DNA from 2 places in the Streptomyces sp. 5K101 genome. Region 2 is predicted to be linked to the other one. Evidence: riboswitches for the same ligand, from Rfam matches in the RefSeq annotation. Region 2 holds a riboswitch; the other holds the start of a gene.

Evidence for each region. Region 2 has a riboswitch for S-adenosylmethionine ahead of thrC (threonine synthase). Riboswitches for the same ligand answer to the same signal wherever they lie in the genome.
Region 1: it holds a riboswitch for S-adenosylmethionine, as region 2 does, so the genes downstream of both, ACLB9X_RS01690 (aminotransferase class V-fold PLP-dependent enzyme) here and thrC (threonine synthase) in region 2, are expected to answer to the same signal.

Annotation. Positions count from the first base shown of each region.
Region 1 is NZ_JBKFFO010000001.1:379,402-383,192, reverse strand. It holds gene ACLB9X_RS01700 (cytochrome b) at 1-182, shown strand, start outside; gene trpD (anthranilate phosphoribosyltransferase) at 312-1,376, shown strand; SAM riboswitch class IV at 1,460-1,577, shown strand; gene ACLB9X_RS01690 (aminotransferase class V-fold PLP-dependent enzyme) at 1,786-3,174, shown strand; gene ACLB9X_RS01685 (Lrp/AsnC family transcriptional regulator) at 3,247-3,528, opposite strand; gene ACLB9X_RS01680 (rhomboid family intramembrane serine protease) at 3,525-3,791, opposite strand, start outside.
Region 2 is NZ_JBKFFO010000006.1:141,666-145,456, reverse strand. It holds gene groL (chaperonin GroEL) at 1-115, opposite strand, end outside; gene ACLB9X_RS14230 (cold-shock protein) at 454-657, opposite strand; gene ACLB9X_RS14225 (MoaD/ThiS family protein) at 1,064-1,339, opposite strand; gene thrC (threonine synthase) at 1,336-2,640, opposite strand; SAM riboswitch class I at 2,658-2,802, opposite strand; gene ACLB9X_RS14215 (glucosyl-3-phosphoglycerate synthase) at 2,920-3,791, shown strand, end outside.

The DNA of each region.
Region 1 (3,791 bases), on a different contig from region 2:
AGCAGTACACGCCCGCCGAGATCGGCCCGACGGTCGACGAGAACGGTGTGCGCCGCAAGGTCGGCCGTATGGAGAAGTTGCGCGTCAAGCTCAACAAGGGTTACTACGGCAGCGACAACCAGGTCGCCAAGCCCACGGTCGACGAGTACAAGGAGATCACCAGCGGCCACGGCCACCACTGATCACCTGACCTCGACCTAAGGGTCGCCACAGCGCGGGCCCCGTCCATCGAATGGACGGGGCCCTTCGCTGTGCCCCCCGGCTGGATAGGGTGGGACCATCCTTATCGGCTGTGGACCCAGGAGTGGACCATGAACGTTGTGACCCCGGTTGGCGGCGACAGCGTGGCGGCCCTCTCCTGGCCGAGCGTGCTGAACGCCCTCCTCGACAACCGCGACCAGAGCGCCGACGCCACCGCCTGGGCCATGGACCGCATCCTCAGCGGCGAGGCCACCGACGCGCAGATCGCCGGCTTCGCGGTGGCTCTGCGGGCCAAGGGCGAGACCGTCGAGGAGATCTCGGGCCTGGTGCGGACCATGTACGAGCACGCCAACCTGATCGAGGTGCCCGGTCCCAGCGTCGACATCGTCGGCACCGGCGGCGACGGCGCGAAGACGGTCAACATCTCCACCATGTCCGCGATCGTCGTCGCCGGTACGGGCGCGAAGGTGGTCAAGCACGGCAACCGGGCCGCGTCGTCGGCGAGCGGAGCCTCGGACGTCCTGGAGAAGCTGGGCGTCAACCTGGAGCTGACGCCGCAGCGCGTGGCCGAGGTCGCCGAGGAGGCCGGGATCACCTTCTGCTTCGCGGTGAAGTTCCACCCGGCGCTGCGCCATGTCGCCATGGCCCGCAAGGAACTCGGCATCCGCACCGTCTTCAACTTCCTGGGCCCGCTCACCAACCCGGCCAGGATCAGGGCGCAGGCCACCGGTGTCGCCGACGCCCGCATGGCGCCCATCCTCGCCGGCGTCCTCGCCGAGCGCGGCGCCTCCGCGCTGGTGTTCCGGGGCGACGACGGGCTGGACGAGCTGACGACCACCGCCACGTCACGGGTATGGGTGGTGCGCGACGGCAAGGTCCGCGAGGAGGCGTTCGACCCCCGGGACGTCGGCATCGACCTGGTGCCCGTGGAGGCCCTGCGCGGCGCGGACGCCTCGTACAACGCCGATGTGGCACGCCGCCTGCTCGGCGGCGAGACGGGCCCGGTGCGGGACGCCGTCCTGCTCAACTCGGCGGCCGCGCTGGTGGCGCTGGAGCCGACCGGCGGCACGCTGAACGAGCAGCTGGCGGCAGGCATCGCGCGGGCGGCGCAGTCGATCGACTCGGGCGCGGCACGGGCGACGCTGGAGCGCTGGGTGACGGCGAGCAACGCCTGACGTGCGCCTGGCTGGGGGGGCGCGGTCCACTATGCGGACCGCGCCCTTGCGCCATCCGAGACGTATGGCAGGATGCTCTGCAAGGTCATGAGTGACAGCGATTACGGCCCCGGCCCGCTGTCCGGCAACCCTCCGTCCGTGGCGGGGTGCCCCGGGTGAAGACCAGGCCGCAGGCAGCGAGGTCTGTGGCAAGCGCGGACCCCTTCCGCCTCTGGGGTCCTGGTCCTCGAGGAGCTGTCTCGTGAGCAAGCGAATGCGATAGGGCGTTTCCGCCCCTTCTTCACCACACCTCCGTACGGCCCGTCCGTGCGTCGAGGTCTTTCCCCGTACGCCGTCGCACAGCCGAACTGTCGCGCCGTCACGGGGCCTGTCGAAGCCGACTCGCCTTTTCCTGCCGGGAGATACCGTCATGTCCGCACGCCCTGTCGCCGCCACTGCCACCACCGCCGCTGTCGCCTCCGACCCCTGTTGCGCCGCGCCGCTGCCCGTCCTCGGCCGGGACGTCACCGTCCCGCTCGTGACCGGCGGCGAAGTCACCTACGCCGCACTCGACTACGCGGCGAGCGCCCCGGCGCTGCAGCGCGTGTGGGACGACGTCGCCGCGTACGCCCCCTACTACGGCAGCGTGCACCGGGGCGCCGGGTACCTCTCGCAGCTGTCCACCGACCTGTTCGAGAACAGCCGGGCCACCGTCCACTCCTTCCTCGACTGCCGGGACGGCGACCAGGTCGTCTTCACCCGTTCCACCACGGACTCGCTGAACCTGCTCGCCGCCGCGCTGCCCGCCGACTGCCAGGTCTTCGTCTTCGAGACCGAGCACCACGCCTCGCTGCTGCCGTGGGGCGACAGCCGCGTGACGTACCTGAACGCGCCGCGCACGCCCGGCGAGGCGGTACGGACGCTGGAGCACGCGCTCGCCGAGCGCGACCCGTACGGCCCGGCGCTGGTCTGCGTGACCGGTGCGTCGAACGTGACCGGTGAGCTGTGGCCCGTGCGGGAGCTCGCCGCCGCGGCCCATGCGCACGGCGCGCGCATCGTGCTGGACGCCGCCCAGCTCGCGCCCCACCACCCCGTGTCCGTACGGGAGTTGGACGTCGACTGGGTCGCCTTCTCGGGGCACAAGCTGTACGCGCCGTTCGGTTCCGGCGTGCTCGCCGGCCGCGCGGACTGGCTCCAGGACGCGGAGCCCTACCTGGCGGGCGGCGGCGCGTCGCGAAGGGTGGCGCGGCGCGCGGACGGCGGCGTGGACGTCGAGTGGCACACCACGGCCGCGCGCCACGAGGCCGGTTCGCCGAACGTGATCGGCGTCTACGCGATCGCGTCCGCGTGCAAGGCGCTCACCGAGGCCGGGTTCGACACGCTGGTCGAGCGCGAGCAGCACCTGATCGCGAAGGTGCGCGAGGGGCTCGCTGAGGTGCCGGAGGTCCGCGTCCTGTCGCTCTTCGGCGACGACGCGCCGCGCGTCGGCGTCATCTCCTTCGTCGTGGACGGCTGGAACAGCTCGCACTTCGCGGCGGCGCTGTCGGCGGAGTACGGCATCGGCGTCCGCGACGGCCTGTTCTGCGCCCACCCGCTGGTGCGGACGCTACTCGGCAGCGGCCCGCAGGAGGTCGGCGAGTGCGGTGCGCCGGAGGCGGCGCCGGGGGAGAGGTCGCTGAACGCGATCCGCGTGAGCTTCGGCGCGGGCACGCCGGACGAGCACGTGGAGCGCTTCGTGGGGGCGGTGCGGGAGCTGGTGCGCGAGGGCGCGCAGTGGACGTACCACACGGAGGACGGCCGCTGCGTCCCGGCGGTCTGACCCGGGGGCGGTCCCGGCGGTCTGACCCGGGGGCGCTGCGCCGCCCGGGTCACGCACGGCCCGCCGTCCGGGCTACGCGTCGAGGCCGATCGCGAACGCCGCCTCCAGGTCGTGCTGCGAGTAGGTGCGGAACGCCACGTGCGTGTCCGTCGCCTCGACGCCCGGGATCTTGCTGATGCGGCCCGGAATCACGTCCGCCAGGTTGTCGTGCTTCGCCACGCGCACCATGGCGATCAGGTCGTACGTGCCGGTCACGGAGAAGACCTCGCTGACGCTGTCCAGCGCCGCGATCGACTCGGCGATCTCGGGGATGCGGTCCACACTGGTCTTGATGAGCACGATCGCGGTGATCACGGCTGGCTTTCTCCCTCGGTGGCCGCTGCAGATGTCCTCACTCTAGTCCCACCCCCGAATCGGCCCCACGCGTAGAGGAAGCCCGCCGAGAAGCCCACCAGGTGTGCCAGGTAGGCGACCCCCGGGCCGCTGCCCGCGTTCCGGGCCGCCAGCCACTGCAGGACGAACCAGAAGATCAGCACCACCCACGCCGGGAAGCGCAGCGGCAGGAAGAAGAGGAACGGGAACAGGCTCGTCACCCGCGCCTTCGGGAGCAGGAAGAG
Region 2 (3,791 bases):
GGACGACGTTGCGACCCTTGGGACCAAGGGTGACCTTGACGGCGTCGGCGAGCTGGTTCATCCCGCGCTCGAGACCGCGCCGTGCCTCCTCGTCGAACGCGATGATCTTGGCCATGTGAAGTGTCCTCCCGGACATGGGGGTCCCCCCGCGCGAAGCTGCGGGGGAGGATTGCCTTCGGATCGCATCCGGCGCCCGCGACGGACGGTCTGCGTGCCGCGTGGTTCCTTGCCCCACCCGGCCTGCGGACCTCACCGACCCGATCCAAGTTCTGTCACTCTCACTCGGAGAGTGCTAACGCCAATGATTAGCACTCGACCCCTGAGAGTGCAAGCGCCTGACGCTCACGGTGACCGCCGCGGCGCACGCACGAGGGGCCCGCATCCCCGTCTGTGGGATGCGGACCCCTCGTGGCGTGCGTGCGCCGGTGGCCGATCGCGTCTGGATCAGTCGGATCAGACGGCGAGCTTGACCATGTCGGCCTGCGGACCCTTCTGGCCCTGCGAGATCTCGAACTCGACTCGCTGACCCTCTTCGAGGGTGCGGTATCCGTCCATCTGGATCGCGCTGTAGTGGACGAAAACATCCGCACCACCGTCGACCGCGATGAAGCCGTACCCCTTCTCCGCGTTGAACCACTTGACGGTGCCCTGAGCCATGCCTAACTCCCCTATTACTGGCCCTTGCACAGGACCGCACTTCGCGGACCCGGGTCAGACCTCACCCCAGCAGGAGGGGTGTGCGCCGGAACGCGTCGACCGCGGCTGAATGTATCTGCCCAACTGCCCTCCGCAACAGGTCAATCGGACGAGAAATCTGGGCAGGGCCGATCGGCCGATCCATGCGAATTCATTGAATTCCGGGGCAAGTCGGGCCCGGCAAAGTGCGACTTTCGGCGCAATTCGATCGCTTACTTTGGCGCATTCTTGTGGAGCGGGAACGCATTGCCGGGCAGCCGGCGGAGGGGGCTTCCCAGACTCTACCGCGCTCAACCATGCAGAATTACCCCCTCCGCTTCTCTCGCGGAGGGGGCAATGCCGATAACGCGGGGTAACGCGGAGGGGATCAGCCGCCGGCGACGGCGGGGATGATCGACACGCCCGCACCGTCCGGCGTCGCCGTCTCGAGGCCCTGCTCGAAGCGGACGTCGTCGTCGTTCACGTACACGTTGACGAAGCGGCGCAGCTTGCCCTGGTCGTCCAGGACGCGGGCCGCGATGCCCGTGTGGTTCTTCTCCAGGTCCGCGATGACCTCGGCCAGAGTCGCGCCCTCTGCGGAAACCTCGGCCTGACCGCCCGTGTACGTGCGGAGGATGGTGGGGATACGGACGTTGACGCTCATGCGAGGCCAGCCTCTCGGAAAGAGTCCAGGTTGGGTCGGATGACAGCGGTCATACCCGTCGTGGGCGCCACCGCGTCGAGGGTCTTGAGGCCGTCACCCGTGTTGACGACGACCGTGGTGAGGGACGGGTCGATGACACCGGCCTCGATCAGCTTCTTCGCCACGCCGAGGGTCGTGCCGCCGGCGGTCTCCGTGAAGATGCCCTCCGTGCGGGCGAGCAGCTTGATCGCGTCCACGATCTGCCCGTCGGTGACGTCCTCGACCGCGCCGCCGGTGCGGCGGCAGATGTCCAGGACGTACGGGCCGTCGGCCGGGTTGCCGATCGCGAGGGACTTGGCGATGGTGTCGGGCTTCTGCGGCCTGACCACGTCGTGGCCCGCCTTGAAGGCGACGGACACCGGGGAGCAGCCCTCGGCCTGGGCGCCGAAGATCTTGTAGGGCTTGTCCTCGACCAGACCCAGCTTGATCAGCTCCTGCAGGCCCTTGTCGATCTTGGTGAGCTGGGAGCCGGAGGCGATCGGGATGACGATCTGGTCGGGCAGCCGCCAGCCGAGCTGCTCGCAGATCTCGTACGCGAGCGTCTTGGAGCCCTCGGCGTAGTACGGGCGGAGGTTGACGTTCACGAAGCCCCAGCCCTCGCCGGCCGGGTCGCCGATGAGCTCCGAGCAGAAGCGGTTGACGTCGTCGTAGTTGCCCTCGATGCCGACCAGTTCACCGCCGTACACGGCGGCCATGACGACCTTGCCCTGCTCCAGGTCGTGCGGGATGAACACGCAGGAGCGGAAGCCGGCGCGGGCGGCCGCGGCGCCGACGGCGCCCGCGAGGTTGCCGGTGGAGGAGCACGAGAGGGTGGTGAAGCCGAACGCGCGGGCTGCCTCCAGGGCCTGGGCGACGACACGGTCCTTGAAGGAGTGCGTCGGGTTGCCGGAGTCGTCCTTGACGAACAGCTTGCCGGCCTCGACGCCCAGCTCGCGGGCGAGGTTGTCGGCCTTGACGAGCTTGGTCCAGCCGGGGTTCAGGTTCGGCTTGTCCGCGACGTCGGCCGGGACGGGCAGCAGCGGGGCGTAGCGCCAGATGTTCTCGGGCCCGGACTCGATCCGCTTGCGCAGGGCTTCCGGGTCGCCGCTCGGCACGTCGTACGCGACTTCGAGCGGCCCGAAACAGACCTCACACGCGAAGATCGGGCCGAGGTCGAACCGCTCGCCGCACTCGCGGCAGGAGAGCCCGGAGGCGGGGCCCAGGTCGACGGATCCGGTGGAATCGGCGGATTCGTTGGTGGTGGCAACAGTCTGCACAGCCATGGAGGCGAGGCCCTTTCTCCTCATCTTCCCCGCGACGCACCTCGCCGCGAGACGGAATTGGCACCTTCCCTAGCCGTGAGCCTCGCGCGATGAGCGCAGAGATCGGCTGGAGGGTTGCCGGGGCTTCAACGGGCCGTATCCCTCTGCCCCTCTGGATGAGCGGTATTCGGTTGTCGCGCGCGGCGACCCCGACATGCGGCGGTCACGCGCGTTGTTCAAGACTGTAGCCGAACCCCTGGACGCTTGAGATGGTCGTCCGATCCGCGAGATGGAGATCACGTGCTGGATGAGGTGGAGCGCTGGCTCGCCCGACGGTCCTGGTCGGTGGCCGACCGCCCACTCGGCCGGCTGCTGGCCGCCAAGAAGAACACCACGGTCAGCGTCGTGCTGCCGGCCCTGAACGAGGAGGAGACCGTCGGGGAGATCGTCTCCGCGATACGCGACGGGCTGATGTCGGGCCCCGTTCCGCTGGTGGACGAGCTGGTGGTGATCGACTCGGCGTCGGGCGACCGCACGGCGGACGTGGCCGCCGCGGCGGGCGCGCGGGTGGTCCACCGGGACGCCGTCCTGCCGCACATACCGGCCGTGCCTGGCAAGGGCGAGGTGCTCTGGCGGTCACTGATGGTGACCAGCGGTGACATCGTGTGCTTCGTCGACGCGGATCTGCGCGACTTCTCCGCGGACTTCGTCTCGGGGATCGTCGGGCCGTTGCTGACCGAGCCCGAGCTGCAGTTCGTCAAGGCGATGTACGACCGCCCGCTCGGGGGCGCGCCCGCTCAGGGCGGCCGGGTGACCGAGCTGGTGGCGCGGCCGCTGCTGAATCTGCACTGGCCGCAACTGGCCGGTTTCGTCCAGCCGCTGGGCGGCGAGTACGCGGCCCGGCGCTCCCTGCTGGAGCAACTGCCCTTCCCGGTCGGCTACGGAGTGGAGCTGGGGCTGCTGGTGGACGCCCTCAACCTGGTGGGACTCGACGCGCTGGCGCAGGTCGACGTGGGCACGCGCCGGCACCGCCACCAGGACGGGCAGGCGCTGGGCCGGATGGCGGCGACGATCTACCGCACGGCTCAACTGCGCCTGGCACGCGGCCACTTGGTACGGCCGGAGCTCACCCAGTTCGAGCGCGGCGAGCACGGATTCGTACCGCGCAACCA